Regions from separate parts of the Streptomyces sp. NPDC028711 genome, predicted to be linked through region 2. Evidence: riboswitches for the same ligand, from Rfam matches in the RefSeq annotation. Region 2 holds a riboswitch; each other region holds the start of a gene.

Region 1 (4,983 bases), on a different contig from region 2:
CGAGTGGCTCGACCGCCTCGGCACCGTCGCGGGCCGCGCCGACGAACTGTGCCGGTACGCCGTGCTGTTCGGCGACCCGCAGCTCGCCCTCACGGCCGTCGACCGGGTCCTGGACATCACCGCCGACGAGGTGCGGGAGGCCGCCGCGGCCAGACTGCGCCCGGACAACCGCGCGGTGCTCGTCTACGAGCCCCTGGCGACCGAGCAGAGCGACGACGCCGACGGCGACGCACACGAAGAGGGAGCGGACCAGTGACCGACGCCGCCGTGTCTTTGACGAGCATGGACTTCCACCCGCAGCCGGCGCCCGGTGCCGCCAGGCCCTGGGCCTTCCCCGCCCCGGACCGCGGCAAGCTGGACAACGGCCTGACGCTGCTGACCTGCCACCGTCCCGGCCAGCAGGTCGTGGCCGTGGAGCTCTTCCTGCCGGCGCCGCTGGACGCCGAGCCCGCCGGTCTCGACGGCGTCGCCACCATCATGGCCCGCGCGCTCACCGAGGGCACGGACCGGCGGAGCGCCGAGGAGTTCGCGGCCGAGCTCGAGCGCTGCGGCGCCACGCTCGACGCGCACGCCGACCACCCGGGCGTACGGGTCTCCCTTGAGGTGCCCGTCTCCCGGCTGCCCAAGGCGCTCGGGCTGCTCTCCGAGGCCCTGATCGCCCCGGCGTTCCTGGAGACCGAGGTCGAGCGCCTGGTGCAGAACCGGCTCGACGAGATCCCGCACGAGTCGGCCAACCCGTCCCGTCGCGCCGCCAAGCAGCTCTCCAAGGAGCTCTTCCCGGACGGGTCGCGGATGTCCCGGCCGCGCCAGGGCACCGAGGAGACCGTCGCGGCGATCGACGCGGCCGCGGTCCGCGCCTTCTACGAGGCGTACGTCCGGCCCGCCACCGCCACCGCCGTGGTCGTCGGCGACCTGACCGGCGTCGACCTGGACAAGGTGCTCGCCGAGACACTGGGCGCCTGGACCGGGGAGCCGGCCGAGCCGCTCCCGATGCCGCCGATCAACGCCGACGACACCGGACGGGTCGTCATCGTGGACCGGCCCGGCGCCGTCCAGACGCAGCTCCTGATCGGCCGGATCGGTGCCGACCGGCACGACCGCGTCTGGCCGGCCCAGGTCCTCGGCACGTACTGCCTCGGCGGCACCCTCACCTCGCGGCTCGACCGGGTCCTGCGCGAGGAGAAGGGCTACACCTACGGGGTGCGGGCTTTCGGGCAGGTGCTCCGCTCCGACGGTCAGGGGAACGGCGCTTCGATGCTCGCCATCAGCGGTTCCATCGACACCCCGAACACCGGCCCGGCCCTTGAGGACCTGTGGAAGGTGCTGCGCACGCTGGCGGCCGAGGGCCTCACGGACGCCGAGCGGGAGACCGCGGTGCAGAACCTGGTGGGTGTCGCGCCGCTCAAGTACGAGACGGCCGCCTCCGTCGCCGGGACGCTCGCCGACCAGGTCGAGCAGCACCTCCCGGACGACTACCAGGCCCAGTTGTACGCGCGGCTCGCCGAGACCGGCACGGTCGAGGCGACCGCCGCCGTGGTCAACGCCTTCCCGGTGGACCGGCTCGTCACCGTCCTCGTGGGCGACGCGGCGCAGATCGCGGAGCCGGTGCGCGCGCTCGGCATCGGTGAAGTCACCGTCGTGACCGGCTGATTCCGGCTCTCGACCGACTGTTTCCGGCCGCCCGGCGGCCGGAGCGGAGGACCCCGACGGCATACCGCGTCGGGGTCCTCCGCTTTGTCCGTATTGATATTAAGCATGATCGTATGCCCTGTGGCATGTCTTACAAACTGGCGGGTCCGGTTGGTGATCGCCAGGCGATCCGCATAGCGTCGGTGCGTCTGTTCGGCAGTTGCACCCGCCGCACCCGCGGCATCCGGACAGTCATCGCCGAGTCCCCGTCAGGCGCGAGCCTGGGGAGCCGGGGACCCACACGTAGTCCCTGGGGTGAATCGGGCGCCTTCGTCTCGACGGAGGGGCTCGTAGGAGACCTTCCTGCTCCGAACCCGTCAGCTAACCCGGTAGGCGAGAGGGAAGGAAAGGACCAGCCCCTACATGGCGTTCACCCGTGCCACCGGGAAGCATCGTGGACCGAGCCGGATGGCGCGCCGCAGCGTGGGCATCGCCGGCGCCGCGACGCTCGCCACCACCGGCGTCATCGGAACACTCGCCTCTCCGGCGCTCGCCGCCGAGTCGGACAACCGCTCTCCCGAGGACACCGGTCTCACCAAGGTGATCACCGAGGACTCCCTCGTGGACCGGATCAGCGCCCAGGCCGCCGCCCAGGAGGAGGAGGCCTTCGAGGCCGCCGCCAAGGCGAAGGCCGAGGCCGAGGCGAAGCGCAAGGCCGAGGCCCGCGCCAAGGAGATCCGCGAGGCCGAGGAGCGCGCCGCCCGTGAGGCCGAGCGCCGCCGCCTGAACTCCTTCCAGCTCCCCGTCGCCGGTTCGTACGTCTCCACCGGCTACCAGACCGGTGGCTCCCTCTGGTCCTCCGGCAGCCACTCCGGCGTCGACTTCCACGCCTCCTACGGCAGCAGCGTCGTCTCCGTCGGCTCCGGCACCGTCGTCGAGGCCGGCTGGGGCGGCGCGTACGGCAACAACATCGTCATCCGGATGAACGACGGCACGTACACCCAGTACGGTCACCTCTCCTCCATCGACGTCTACGTCGGGCAGAGCGTCGAGCCGGGCCAGCAGATAGGCATCTCCGGCTCGACCGGCAACTCGACCGGTCCGCACCTCCACTTCGAGGCGCGTACGACCGCCGACTACGGCTCCGACATCAACCCGGTGTCCTACCTCCGCGCCCGCGGCGTCAACGTCTGACGCCCGGCGCGCACCACGGGGGCCCACCCGTCCCGCCCCCGTATCGCGTCGCAAAAGCCCCGGCTCATGCTGAGCCGGGGCTTTTCGTCGGTCAAAAGGCATCCATATTCCGCTGAGGCATCGGAAATTCCGGCGCGCTGCAATAGAGTCGCACATCGGGCGCAGAACAGGCGCCGAAGAATTGTCTCGCGCAGACCAAGGCGGAGGTCGGACATGCGCATTCCCGCGCACTCGGTATGCACGGCGATCCGGGACGACATCGTCTCCGGCGTCTTCGAGCGGGGCAGCCGGCTGACCGAGGAGCAGCTCGCCCGCCGGTACGGGGTCTCCCGGGTCCCGGTCCGCGAGGCCCTGCGCACCCTGGAGTCCGAGGGCTTCGTCGTCACCCGCCGCCACGCGGGCGCCCACGTCGCCGAGCCCACCGCGCAGGAGGCGGCCGACCTGCTCGACATGCGGGCGCTCCTGGAACCGCTGGGGGCCGCGCGCGCCGCCCAGCGCCGTACCGAGGCCCACCTCAAAGTGCTGCGCGGCCTGGTCAGGCTGGGGCAGGAGCGGGCCAGGCGCGGACAGGGGGAGGATCTGCGCTCGCTCGGCGGATGGTTCCACGAGACGCTCGCGCAGGCCTCCGGGAGCCCGGCCCTGACGGCGCTGCTGACCCAGCTGCGGCACAAGATCGCCTGGATGTACGCGGTCGAGCTGCCCGCCCATCCGACGGAGGCCTGGGCCGAGCACGGTGCGATCGTCGACGCCGTGGCGCGCGGTGACGCCGAGCGGGCGAGGGCGCTGACCGCCCTGCACGCGGAACGCTCGCAGCCGCTGCACCGGCTCAAAAGGCCGGAGCCCGGCCGTGTGAGGGTTTCGCAACATGCAGTCAACACGGCGAGTGTCCGGAATTAACGCACACACCGTATACAAAGAATAGGAATTCCGTGGGGCTGTTCTGTGCTGCCCGAAAGCAGTTCCGCGGAAATGTGAAAAGCCGCGTCCGCCGGAATTCCGGCGGACACGGCTTTTCGGGGTACGAGCGCTTTCGGGGTGCGAGCGGGTCGACCCGGGGCGGACGGTCCCAGACGGCCTCAGGCAGCCTCAGACGGTCTCGGGCAGCTCGTCGAGACCCTCGGCGACCAGCTTCGCCAGACGGTCCAGAGCGGCCTCGGCGCCCTCGGCCTCCGAAGCGAGGACGATCTCCTCGCCGCCCTGCGCGCCCAGGCCGAGCACCGCGAGCATGGAAGCGGCGTTCACCGGGGTGCCGTCGGACTTGGCGATCGTCACCGGAACGCCGGAAGCCGTGGCGGCACGGACGAAGATGGACGCGGGGCGGGCGTGCAGGCCCTCGGCCCAGCCGACGTTGACGCGGCGCTCAGCCATGGTGTTGCCCTTCAAGTCTCAAGCGGTTGTCTAGACCAGTCTCTCACGGGATGCCCGGTGCTCGCGCCGACCTCGGACCCGGATCGGACCGCCCTTCGGCCCTCCCGCGCCGCGCCCGGCGTGCCCCCACCGTGCACGGGGGTGCCCCCACCATGCACGGCGTACACCCGCCGCGCGACCGATCCGACCCCGTGTCGCGGCGTCGGGCAACCTCGTGCCGACGAGGCCAGGGCCCCACGACGGGACACCCCCTAGGCTGGCCCCATGGAGAGCGCGTCGGAGCAGTCGGAAGCGGCGGGACAGTCAGTGTCACCGGCGCGACCGGACCACGACTACCCCGACCACTGGGAAGCCGACGTGGTGCTCCGCGACGGCGGCACCGCGCGCATCAGGCCCATCACCGCCGACGACGCCGACCGCCTCGTCAGCTTCTACGAGCAGGTCTCGGACGAGTCGAAGTACTACCGCTTCTTCGCCCCGTACCCACGGCTCTCCGCCAAGGACGTCCACCGCTTCACCCACCACGACTTCGTGGACCGGGTGGGGCTCGCGGCGACCGTGGGCGGCGAGTTCATCGCCACCGTGCGCTACGACCGCATCGACGACCGCGGACTGCCCGCCTCCGCGCCCGCCGACGAGGCCGAGGTCGCCTTCCTCGTCCAGGACGCCCATCAGGGACGCGGAGTCGCCTCCGCGCTCCTCGAACACATCGCGGCGGTCGCGCGGGAGCGGGACATCCGGCGCTTCGCCGCCGAGGTCCTGCCCGCCAACAACAAGATGATCAAGGTCTTC
Region 2 (4,983 bases):
GGCCCCGCGCGGTGTCGAGGTGGCCGCCGGCGCCGGAGGCACGGACGCTGTCGACGGTGGCGCCCGGACGGTACTTGCCGGTGAGGAAGCCGGACGCGAGACCGTAGTACGGCACTGCGGAGAGCCCGGCCTGCTCCACGGTCTTCAGGAGCGGGCCCTCGTACGTCTCGCGGGAGACCAGGTTGTAGTGCGGCTGGAGGGCCACGTACCGGGCGAGGCCCTCGGCTTCGGCGAAGTCGAGGGAGGCGCGGAGCCGCTCCGGGGAGATGTTGGAGGCGGCGACCGCCCGCACCTTGCCGTCCTTCACGAGCTGGTCGAGCGCGGTGACGATCTCCTCGACGGGGACCGACTCGTCGTCGAAGTGCGTGTAGTAGAGGTCGATGCGGTCGGTGCCGAGGCGGCGCAGCGACTCCTCCGCGCCGGCCTTGATGGTGGTGGCGGACAGGCCCTTGAAGCGGGGGTGGGCGCCGACCTTGGTGGCGACGACGATGTCGTCGCGGTTGCCGCGCGAGGCGAGCCAGCGGCCGATGACGGTCTCGGACTCGCCGCCCTCGTTGCCCTCGGCCCAGGCGGAGTAGACGTCGGCGGAGTCGACGAAGTTGCCGCCCGCGGCGGCGTAGGCGTCGAGGACGGCGAAGGACTGCTCCTCGTCGGCGGTCCAGCCGAAGACGTTGCCGCCCAGGGCGAGCGGGAAGACGTGCAGGTCGGAACTGCCCAGCGGGCGGAGAGAGGTCATGGAGTGAGCAACCTTCGCCGCCGCCGGGCCTATTCCTCGGGTGGCAGCCCGGCCGATCTCCGATCGACGCCCGGCCGACCTCGGATCGACGCCCGGCCGACCTCGGATCGGCGCTCGCCCGACCTCAGATCGACAGGCCCTTGGAGCGGAGCCAGGACGCCGGGTCGATGCCGTCGCCGCCGGGCGTGTGCACCTCCATGTGGAGGTGGGCGCCGGAGACGTTGCCGGTGGCGCCGACGCGGCCGATCGTCTCGCCGGTGCCGACGGTCTGCCCGACGCCGACCGTCATGGACGACAGGTGGCAGTACCAGACCTCGGTGCCGTCCTCCAGCTCCAGGACGATCCGGTAGCCGTACGAGCCGGACCAGCCGGCCTCCTTGACCGTGGCTCCGTGGACCGCCTTGAGCGGGGTGCCCGTGGGGGCGGCGAAGTCGAGGCCCGTGTGGTAGCCGGAGGACCACATCGAACCGGACTGCATGTACACGGCGGTGAGGGAGTACGAGGAGAGCGGCATCGAGTAGCTCGCGGCGAGCTGCGCGAGGCGCTCGGCCTCGGCCTTCGCCCTGGCCTCCTCCTCCGCCTTGGCCTTGGCCTCCGCCTCGGCCTGCGCCTTCGCCTCGGCGGCCGCCTTCTCCGCCGCCTCGGCCTTGGCCTCGGCCTCCGCGGCCGCCTTCTCCGCCGCCGCCTTCTCCGCCGCGGCCTTCTCGGCGGCGTCGGCGGACGCCTGCTGCTGCTCGGCCTGCTGCATGATGCGGGCGCGCAGGGCCTCGCCGGCGTCGGCCGTGCCGGTGGCCGTCCGCGTGGCCTGCTCGGCGGTCGTCCCGGTCCGCTCGTCGTCGACGGTGGTGTACGTGGCGGCGGTGAGCGGGTTCGGGTTGGAGCGGGCCGCGTCGGCGGCCGCCATGTCGTCGTCCGAGGTCGTGTCCGCCTCGGGGAGGAGGTCACCGACGCCGGGGAGGTCGTGGGCGTCCGGCAGACCGAGGTCGGGGAGGTCCGGGAGCGAGATGGCCACCGGCGGCTTCTCCTGCGCGGTGGCGAGGCCGCCCGCGCCGACGGCGGCGATGACACCGACGCCGAGGACGGTGGAGGAACGGGCGAAGTTGGAGCGCTGCTTGACGACCCGGTGCCGGCCGCCGGAGCGGTTCTGGGCGCGGAGGGAATCCTCGGTGGGGTTCCACTCGGTGTCCGGGGCGGCGGGACCCGCACCACCACCGAAGGCGTCGAAGGGAGCTTCGGGTACGGGGGTGTTGGACGCCACTGAGGGGCGCTCCTTTCCTTCCTTCTCGCCTACCGGGTTAGCTGACGGGTTCGGAGCAGGAAGGTCTCCTACGGGCACGGTCGCACAGGTGCGAAGGGCCCGATTCACCCCAATTGGTGGTTCCCCGGTTCCTTTTCAGGATTCGGCGCGTGCGCACGGTGCCGCCTCTTGCGGCGGCTGGGACGACCGCGCTGCGTTATCGAACGTTAATAGACAGGGGGTGCCGATTCCAAGCCGCTCCCCTTGATCGTTCATTGAATTGGGTGCGAATGACCCGAGTTGACCCCCCTTCAGTGCGCGCCGGTCAAACCCAGCGGGTCTGACGTTATGTCAATTGTTATCGCAGTGACACCTCTCGACTACGGCCGGTGACCGGGCCCGGCCGGCGGCACCACCGGCATCGTGCGCCGCCGCTCCGGCTGCCCCTTCGCGGGACGGCTCAGCGCGAGCAGCGCCATGTCGTCGGTCGCCCCGCCGCCCGTGTGCAGCCGTACGTCGTCCACCAGCGCGTCGAGGAGTTCCTCGGGCCCCGGGAAGATCCGCCCGGCGAGGCGTGACCCGGGGTCGTAGAAGACGCCCGCCGCGTTCCGCGCCTCGGAGAGGCCGTCGGTGTAGAAGAGCAGCGTCGCGCCCGGCGGGTACGGCCGCCCCTCGGCGCGGTCCGGCCACACCGCCAGATCGCCCATGCCGAGCGGCAGCGCCGGCTCCGTCGGCTCCAGCGTGTCCAGGCGCCCGTCCGCGTACAGCATCAGCGGGGGCGGGTGGCCGCGGTTGACGACCCGTACGAAACCGTCGAAGGTGCCGCTGCCGTCCTCGCGCGGGATCTCGGCGAGGACGGCGGTGGTGAACCCCTCGAAGGCGTCGAGCCCGTCCCTGCGGGTGCCCTCGCGGGCCAGCGCCCGTTCGAGGCGCTGCGCCACGCCCTCCAGGCTCCGCTCCTGCTCGGCCGCCTCCCGGAAGGCGCCGATGACGACGGCGACGGCCTCGACCGCCTCCATGCCCTTGCCCCGGACGTCCCCGACGACGAGCCGCACCCCGTAGGGGGTGTCCTGGACGGCGAACAGGTCGCCGCCGATGAACGCGTCCGCCTGCGCCGCCTCGTAACGGGCCGCGCACTGCAGCCCGCCGATCCGCTCGGCGGGCGTCGGCAGCACGGCCTTCTGCGCGGTCTCCGCGATGACCCGGGCCGACGCGAGCCGCTCGCCGCTGCGCCGCACGACCCGGCTGATGAGGAGGGCCAGCGCGGAGACGGTCACGACCGTCAGGGTCTCGGTCAGGGCCGGGATCTCGTCGGCGGTGCCGTTGTAGAGGTGCAGCCCGACGGAGGCGAGGACGGCGGCGAGCCCGGTGAGAAGAGTCGTGAGGGTGGAGAAGAAGGGCGCGGCGATCAGCGGGGCGGCGGAGAAGAGCGGCGCCGCGGTGTACGCGGGCGGTGTCAGGACGTCGAAGACGACCCCGCCGATGATGACCAGCGGCGGCAGCGCCCGGATGAACCGCCGGGCGCGCCCGTACGAGCGGCGGCCGTCACCGCCCCGCCGCCCGCCGCCGCCCGCTCCTAGGGGGTGCCCCACCTGTGCTCTCCTGCCCGGTCCGTACCCGGCCGCGGTCCGTACCGCGCCCTCCCAGGGTGGCCGCCCCCACGCCGGGCGGCGAGTCCCACGGGGCCGACTGGCGTACGGCTCAGGACGGGCCGGGCACCCGTGCTCGGCGGTCGGGCGCCGTCACAGGTTCCGCTCGGCGTAGATCTCCATCGCGTCCCGGACGAGGACCGCGGTGCCCTCGCCGTGCCGGTCGTAGTTCGCGGTGAAGCGGGGGTCGTCGACGTACATCCGGCCGAGGCCGATCACGTACTCCCGGCTCGGGGTCGTGGTGTGCGACAGCCACGCGACCTGGCGGCGCGTGATCGCCTGCACCTCCTCGCTGCCGGCGGTGAGGCCGTCCGCGAGCGCCCGAGCGAAGTCGCGGGCGATCCCCGCCTGCTCGTCCAGGAACGCCTTCCGCCGCGCCGCGTCGAGCGACCGCCACCAGCGGTCCCCCTGCTCGTACGCGTCGCGGCCCCAGCGCTCGGTGACCTCCTCCTCGTACGCCGTGTGGTCGAAACCGTCGAACACTTCCTCGGCCATGAGCTCTTCTCCGTTCTCGGTCTTGTGGAGAGTGGTCCGCACGGACGCGATCTGCCGCCCGATGCGCTCGCGTTCCTGCTCGAGCAGGGCGAGGTGGGTGCGGAGCGCGGCGGACGTGTCCCGCTGGCCCGCGAGGACCTCGGCGATGGCGGGCAGCGAGAGCCCGAGCTCGCGCAGCAGCAGGATCCGCTGCAGCCGCACGAGCGCCGCCTGGTCGTAGTACCGGTAACCGTTCGCGCCGATCCGGCTCGGCTCAAGCAGTCCGCGCTCCCCGTAGTGCCGGAGGGTGCGGCTGGTGGTGCCGGCCTTCCTGGCGATCTCCTGGATCGACCACTCCATACCGAGAACGCTAAATCTTGACGTTGCGTAAAGGTCAAGCAGAGAAAAGCGGGAACGACGAAGGCCCGGATCCAGTGACTGGATCCGGGCCTTCGTTGCTACTGAGTAGCGGGGACAGGATTTGAACCTGCGACCTCTGGGTTATGAGCCCAGCGAGCTACCGAGCTGCTCCACCCCGCGTCGGTAAACATGACTCTACGGCATGACCGGGGCGATCACGAAATCGGTTTACGTCGGCAACCGATCGGCGGACCAGCAGCAGCCCTTCGGTAACCGATCAGCAGCCGCAGTCGTCCGAGTCCACCGGCGCCGTGAGCGGGTCCGCGGCCTTCTCCGCGGGGCCCTCCCAGGTCTCGTACGCGAAGCCCTCGCGCACCCAGTACTCGAAGCCGCCGAGCATCTCCTTCACCTGGAAGCCCAGCTCCGCGAGGGCGAGCGCGGCGCGCGTGGCGCCGTTGCAGCCGGGGCCCCAGCAGTACGTGACGACCGGCACGGACCGGTCGAGCAGCTGCTCGGCCTGCTCGGCG
Region 3 (4,983 bases), on a different contig from region 2:
CGGCTCGGTCAGCGCCATGACCGCGATCTACGACACGATGCGCTCGCTCCACTGCGACGTGGAGACCACCTGCCTCGGCCAGGCCGCGTCCACCGCCGCCCTCCTGCTCGCCGCCGGCACCCCGGGCAAGCGGATGATGCTCCCCGGCGCCCGGGTCACGCTCCGGCAGCCGGCGATGGAGGAGCCGCTGCGCGGGCAGCCGAGCGACCTCGACCTCCAGGCGCGCGAACTCCTCCGGCTCCGCTCCCTGATGGCCGGGATGCTCGCCGAGGACACGGGACAGGACCGGGAGCGGATCGACGCCGACCTCGACCGCCTCACCGTCCTGGACGCCCCGGCGGCCCTCGCGTACGGCCTGGTGGATCATGTGATCAGCAGCCGTCGCGCGGCCGCCGGCACCGCGGCGCGGTGAGCGCGCCGTGGTCCCCGAGCTGCCGCCGCTGCCCGCCCTGACGCGGGCCGAGGGTGAACTCGTCGACGCCTACCTCGAAGTCGTCGACCTCCTGGGGAAGATCAACCCATCCAGGGGCACGCATACTTATGGTGCGCTGCGCGCGGCACAGGCCCTGGTGGGGCGGGCGGAGGCGCTGCGCGAGGCCCTGACGCTCATGCATATACGGGGCGAGACCGAGGTCCACGCGGACACATTGGCGCGCGCCCTGCGGGTGTTGGACGGGGAGCGCAGGACCGGCCGGGTCACCGTCCCGGAGCCCCGGGTGAGTTGACATTCCGGCATGTCGTGTAGAGGTCCGTACGGCCGACGCGCGCCGCAGAATCACTCCCCCGTTCGGCTTAGTAGACGAGTCGACATATGTCCCGGGTGAGTTGCGCAGCAGGTGTACGCATCTGGCGGAATGGGGCGTTCCACCCCTGGTGCGGGGCTCGTTGACCATCCCTCCGAAGATCACGAAGGCGTCTTGTCCACCCGAACGGATCAGTCGTGAGGAGCCTCACATATCGCCGTTTCAGCTCGGATTTCGCCCCGGGTGTGGGTCAAGATCCCTGTCGACGACAAGCCCCCGCCGCCGCGGCGGGGCGGTCCGGGCGGACGCCGAGTCCTGCCGCTGTCCCGGACGTCTGGTCGACAGGATTGGTTCGGCAGGAGTGGAGGACCCGATTTTTACGGGGCGAACGCGCTGCTTCGGCAGCGGGGCCGTCCCTTGGGGTGAAGCCGCGCGAGCGGCCGGGCATCTTCGCCTGCCCGAACCCGACAGGTCATCCTTCACAGGCGGCTGACGAAGGGTTGCGCATGACCGCGCAGATGCACGTCCCGTCCCTGCTGTCCCGGGCCGGAGCCGTCTCGGCTCTCACCCTCGCCGCCGTCGGCGGCACGCTGCTCGCTCCAGGAGCGGCCTCGGAGGCACAGGCGGCCACCACGCACGCGAACAAGGCACTGAGCGTCGCCGCGGCCAAGAAGGGAGCCCCGTACCGGTACGGGAGCGCCGGACCCTCCAGGTTCGACTGCTCCGGTCTGACGCTCTACGCGTACAAGAAGGCGGGCAAGTCGCTGCCCCGCACCGCGCAGCAGCAGTACAACAAGACCCGGCACGTCTCCGCCTCCGGCAGGCAGAAGGGTGACCTGGTCTTCTTCCACTCCGGGGGGAGGGTCTACCACGTGGGCATCTACGCCGGCAGTGGCAAGATCTGGCACTCGCCCAAGACGGGCTCCTGGGTGAAGCTCGACAAGATCTGGTCGTCGAAGGTCTACTACGGCCGCGTTCGGTGAGCCGGCGGCCTTAGGGGTTGTCCCGCCGATCGGGATGGGCTCGCGGCGCCCGGTACCGCGCCGCGCCCGGTGAGCCGTCGGCGGTGACGGTCCGTTCGTGAGGGGGGCGGTGGCGCCGCCGTACCCCTCACCGCGCGTCAGAGGGGCCGGTCAGTGGCTGGCGACCGGGGCCGACGCCCACGGGAGGGTGATCCAGACCGTCTTGCCGCCGTCCGGGGTCGGGGTGACCGAGAGGCGGCCGCCCGCCTCCGCCGCGAGGACGCGGATGATGACCAGGCCGCGGCCGTTGTCCTGCTGGACCGCCGCCGGGAGGCGGCGGGGCCTGCGGGGGTCGCTGTCGGTGACACCGATGTGGAGCCGCTCCTCGCGCTCCAGACGGACGTCCACCGTGAAGGTGGGCGAGAGGCCGAGGGTGTGCAGGACGGCGTTGGTGGCCAGCTCGGAGACGATCAGGCGGATCGAGTCGGCGGTCTCCGCGGCGCCGTCCAGGCCCCAGCCAGTGAGGACGTCGGCGACGTACCGCCGGGCCGTGGGGACCGAGGCGGGGTCGCTCGGCAGCGTGACGGATGCTTCCTGATGGTCTGCCATGGCGACGCTGTCCCTTTCCCGCCGGAGCCGCTGCCCCGGATCGCGCTTCGCGTCAGAGTGCCACCGATCGTGCCGCGCCGGGCCGCGTTCCGCCAAGATATGTCCCCATCTGTCGCCCGAAGCGGTGAACTCTGCTGCCAGGAAACGTGTTTGGGCTGCGGGAGGCCCCGAAAGGGGGGCCTGCCCGTGCCCCGAGCTTCGAGCTCCGAGCCTCCGAGAGCTTCGAGGCTCCGAGCCGAAGCACTGCCCGGATGCCCGGGCCGGGGAACCTCGTCCGTCGGCCTGTCCGCCGCCTCGTCCGCCGCCTCCCGCGCCCTCACCCCCGCGCGAGCGCCGGCGCGGTCGCCAGGATCGTCTCCACCGCGCGCCCGATCTGCGCGTCCGTCAGATCGGCGCGTGCCGTGAGGCGCAGCCGCGAGATGCCGTCGGGTACGGACGGGGGCCGGAAGCAGCCGACGACCAGGCCCTGGTCCCTGCAGTCCGCCGCCCACCGCAGCGCCGCCTCGGGGGAGGGCGCCCGCACCGAGACGACGGCCGCGTCGGGCCGGGCCGCCGTGAGCCCCGCCCCGGTGAGCAGCCCGTGCAGTGTGGTGGCGACGGTACGGGCCCGTCCGGCGAGGCCCGGCTCGGCGACGAGCTGCCGGAGGCTCGCGAGCGCGCCGCCCGCGGCGGCCGGGGCGAGGCCGGTGTCGAAGATGAAGGTCCGGGCCGCGTTCACCAGGTGCTCGATCACCCGGGCCGGGCCGAGGACGGCACCGCCCTGGCTGCCGAGGGACTTGGACAGGGTCAGCGTGGCCACGACGTCCTCGTCGCCCGCGAGCCCGGCCTCGTGGAGCGCGCCCCGGCCGCCCTCGCCGAGGACGCCGAGGCCGTGGGCGTCGTCCACCACAAGTCCGGCGCCGTGCGCACGACAGGCCGCGGCGAGCTCCGGCAGCGGGGCCTTGTCGCCGTCGACGGAGAAGACGGAGTCGCTGACGACCAGGGCCCGCCGCCCCGGGTGCGCGTCGAGGGTCTTGCGTACGGCCTCGGGGTCGGTGTGCGGGACCACGGCCGTCTCGGCGCGCGCGAGACGGCAGCCGTCGACGATCGAGGCGTGGTTGGAGGCGTCCGACACGATCAGGGAGTCACGGCCGCCGAGCGCGGTGAGCGCGGCGAGGTTGGCCGTGTAGCCGGAGGAGAAGACGAGGGCCGCCTCGAAGCCGCAGAACTCGGCGAGTTCGCGCTCCAGCCGGGTGTGCAGCCGGGTGGTGCCGGTGACGAGCCGTGAGCCGGTGGAGCCCGCGCCCCAGCGCCTCGCGGCCTCGGCCGCCGCCTCGGTGACCTCGCTCCTGCGGGTGAGGCCGAGGTAGTCGTTGCTCGCCAGGTCGAGCAGCTCCGATTCGGCCGCCCGGGGGCGCAGCGACCGGACCAGACCGGCTTCCGCCCGGCGGCGCGCCTCGGCGTCAGTCCAGTCGAACGCGGTACGGCGCGGGCCCGCGGCCCGTGCGTCGTCGGCCTGTGGCATGCGGCGATCCTTTTGTAGGCAGCGCACAGACCCTAACCGGCGGATCCCGAGGTCGGGATGTGGTCATCCACACACCTCTATCCGGGGCGTTTGTTCGGTTCCTCCTTGGCCGGGGGGTGGGCGGTAGGCAAGGATCAGCGCTTATGGACCTGCTGAACACGCTGGTGGAGAAGGGGCTGCGGCGCGAGCTGCCGACCCGTGAAGAAGCGCTCGCCGTCCTGGCGACCTCCGACGACGAACTGCTCGATGTGGTGGCGGCGGCCGGCAAGGTGCGCCGCCAGTGGTTCGGGCGCCGGGTGAAGCTCAACTACCTGGTGAACCTGAAGTCCGGGCTGTGTCCCGAGGACTGCTCGTACTGCTCGCAGCGGCTCGGCTCCAAGGCCGAGATCCTCAAGTACACCTGGCTGAAGCCGGACGAGGCGTCCCAGGCCGCGGCGGCGGGTGTCGCGGGCGGCGCGAAGCGGGTCTGTCTGGTGGCGAGCGGGCGCGGTCCGACGGACCGGGACGTGGAGCGGGTCGGCAGGACGATCGAGGCCATCAAGGAGCAGAACGAGGGCGTCGAGGTGTGCGCCTGTCTCGGGCTGCTCTCCGACGGTCAGGCGGAGCGGCTGCGGGACGCCGGCGCCGACGCGTACAACCACAACCTCAACACGTCGGAGGCGACGTACGGGGGCATCACCAAGACCCACACCTACGCCGACCGGGTGGACACCGTGCAGAAGGCGCACGCCGCCGGTCTGTCGGCCTGTTCGGGTCTGATCGCGGGCATGGGCGAGTCGGACGAGGACCTGGTCGACGTCGTGTACGCGCTGCGCGAGCTGGACTCGGACTCGGTGCCGGTCAACTTCCTCATCCCCTTCGAGGGCACGCCGCTCGCCAAGGAGTGGAACCTCACCCCGCAGCGCTGTCTGCGGATCCTGGCGATGGTGCGGTTCGTCTGCCCCGACGTCGAGGTACGGATCGCGGGCGGCCGTGAGGTGCACCTGCGCTCGATGCAGCCGCTGGCGCTCAACATCGCGAACTCGATCTTCCTCGGCGACTACCTGACGAGCGAGGGCCAGGCCGGCCAGGCCGACCTGGACATGATCGCGGACGCGGGCTTCGAGGTGGAGGGCGCGGGCACGACCACGCTGCCGAAGCACCGCGCGGACGCGCTCGCGGAGGC

What was found. Region 2 has a riboswitch for cyclic di-AMP ahead of ACZ4VK_RS23795 (M23 family metallopeptidase). Riboswitches for the same ligand answer to the same signal wherever they lie in the genome.
Region 1: another riboswitch for cyclic di-AMP. It lies ahead of ACZ4VK_RS27800 (M23 family metallopeptidase); the one in region 2 lies ahead of ACZ4VK_RS23795 (M23 family metallopeptidase).
Region 3: another riboswitch for cyclic di-AMP. It lies ahead of ACZ4VK_RS06450 (C40 family peptidase); the one in region 2 lies ahead of ACZ4VK_RS23795 (M23 family metallopeptidase).

Annotation. Positions count from the first base shown of each region.
Region 1 is NZ_JBVHUJ010000010.1:138,417-143,399, forward strand. Features, by position in the region: gene ACZ4VK_RS27790 (M16 family metallopeptidase) at 1-256, shown strand, start outside; gene ACZ4VK_RS27795 (M16 family metallopeptidase) at 253-1,650, shown strand; cyclic di-AMP (ydaO/yuaA leader) riboswitch at 1,876-2,040, shown strand; gene ACZ4VK_RS27800 (M23 family metallopeptidase) at 2,053-2,823, shown strand; gene ACZ4VK_RS27805 (GntR family transcriptional regulator) at 3,037-3,720, shown strand; gene ACZ4VK_RS27810 (HPr family phosphocarrier protein) at 3,910-4,191, opposite strand; gene ACZ4VK_RS27815 (bifunctional acetate--CoA ligase family protein/GNAT family N-acetyltransferase) at 4,456-4,983, shown strand, end outside.
Region 2 is NZ_JBVHUJ010000007.1:404,903-409,885, reverse strand. Features, by position in the region: gene ACZ4VK_RS23800 (aldo/keto reductase) at 1-736, opposite strand, end outside; gene ACZ4VK_RS23795 (M23 family metallopeptidase) at 861-1,994, opposite strand; cyclic di-AMP (ydaO/yuaA leader) riboswitch at 2,006-2,152, opposite strand; gene ACZ4VK_RS23790 (PP2C family protein-serine/threonine phosphatase) at 2,354-3,565, opposite strand; gene ACZ4VK_RS23785 (MerR family transcriptional regulator) at 3,716-4,456, opposite strand; tRNA gene ACZ4VK_RS23780 (tRNA-Met) at 4,563-4,636, opposite strand; gene ACZ4VK_RS23775 (rhodanese-like domain-containing protein) at 4,734-4,983, opposite strand, start outside.
Region 3 is NZ_JBVHUJ010000002.1:132,015-136,997, reverse strand. Features, by position in the region: gene ACZ4VK_RS06460 (ATP-dependent Clp protease proteolytic subunit) at 1-412, shown strand, start outside; gene ACZ4VK_RS06455 (hypothetical protein) at 420-725, shown strand; cyclic di-AMP (ydaO/yuaA leader) riboswitch at 1,116-1,246, shown strand; gene ACZ4VK_RS06450 (C40 family peptidase) at 1,250-1,726, shown strand; gene ACZ4VK_RS06445 (ATP-binding protein) at 1,877-2,314, opposite strand; gene ACZ4VK_RS06440 (8-amino-7-oxononanoate synthase) at 2,631-3,818, opposite strand; gene bioB (biotin synthase BioB) at 3,962-4,983, shown strand, end outside.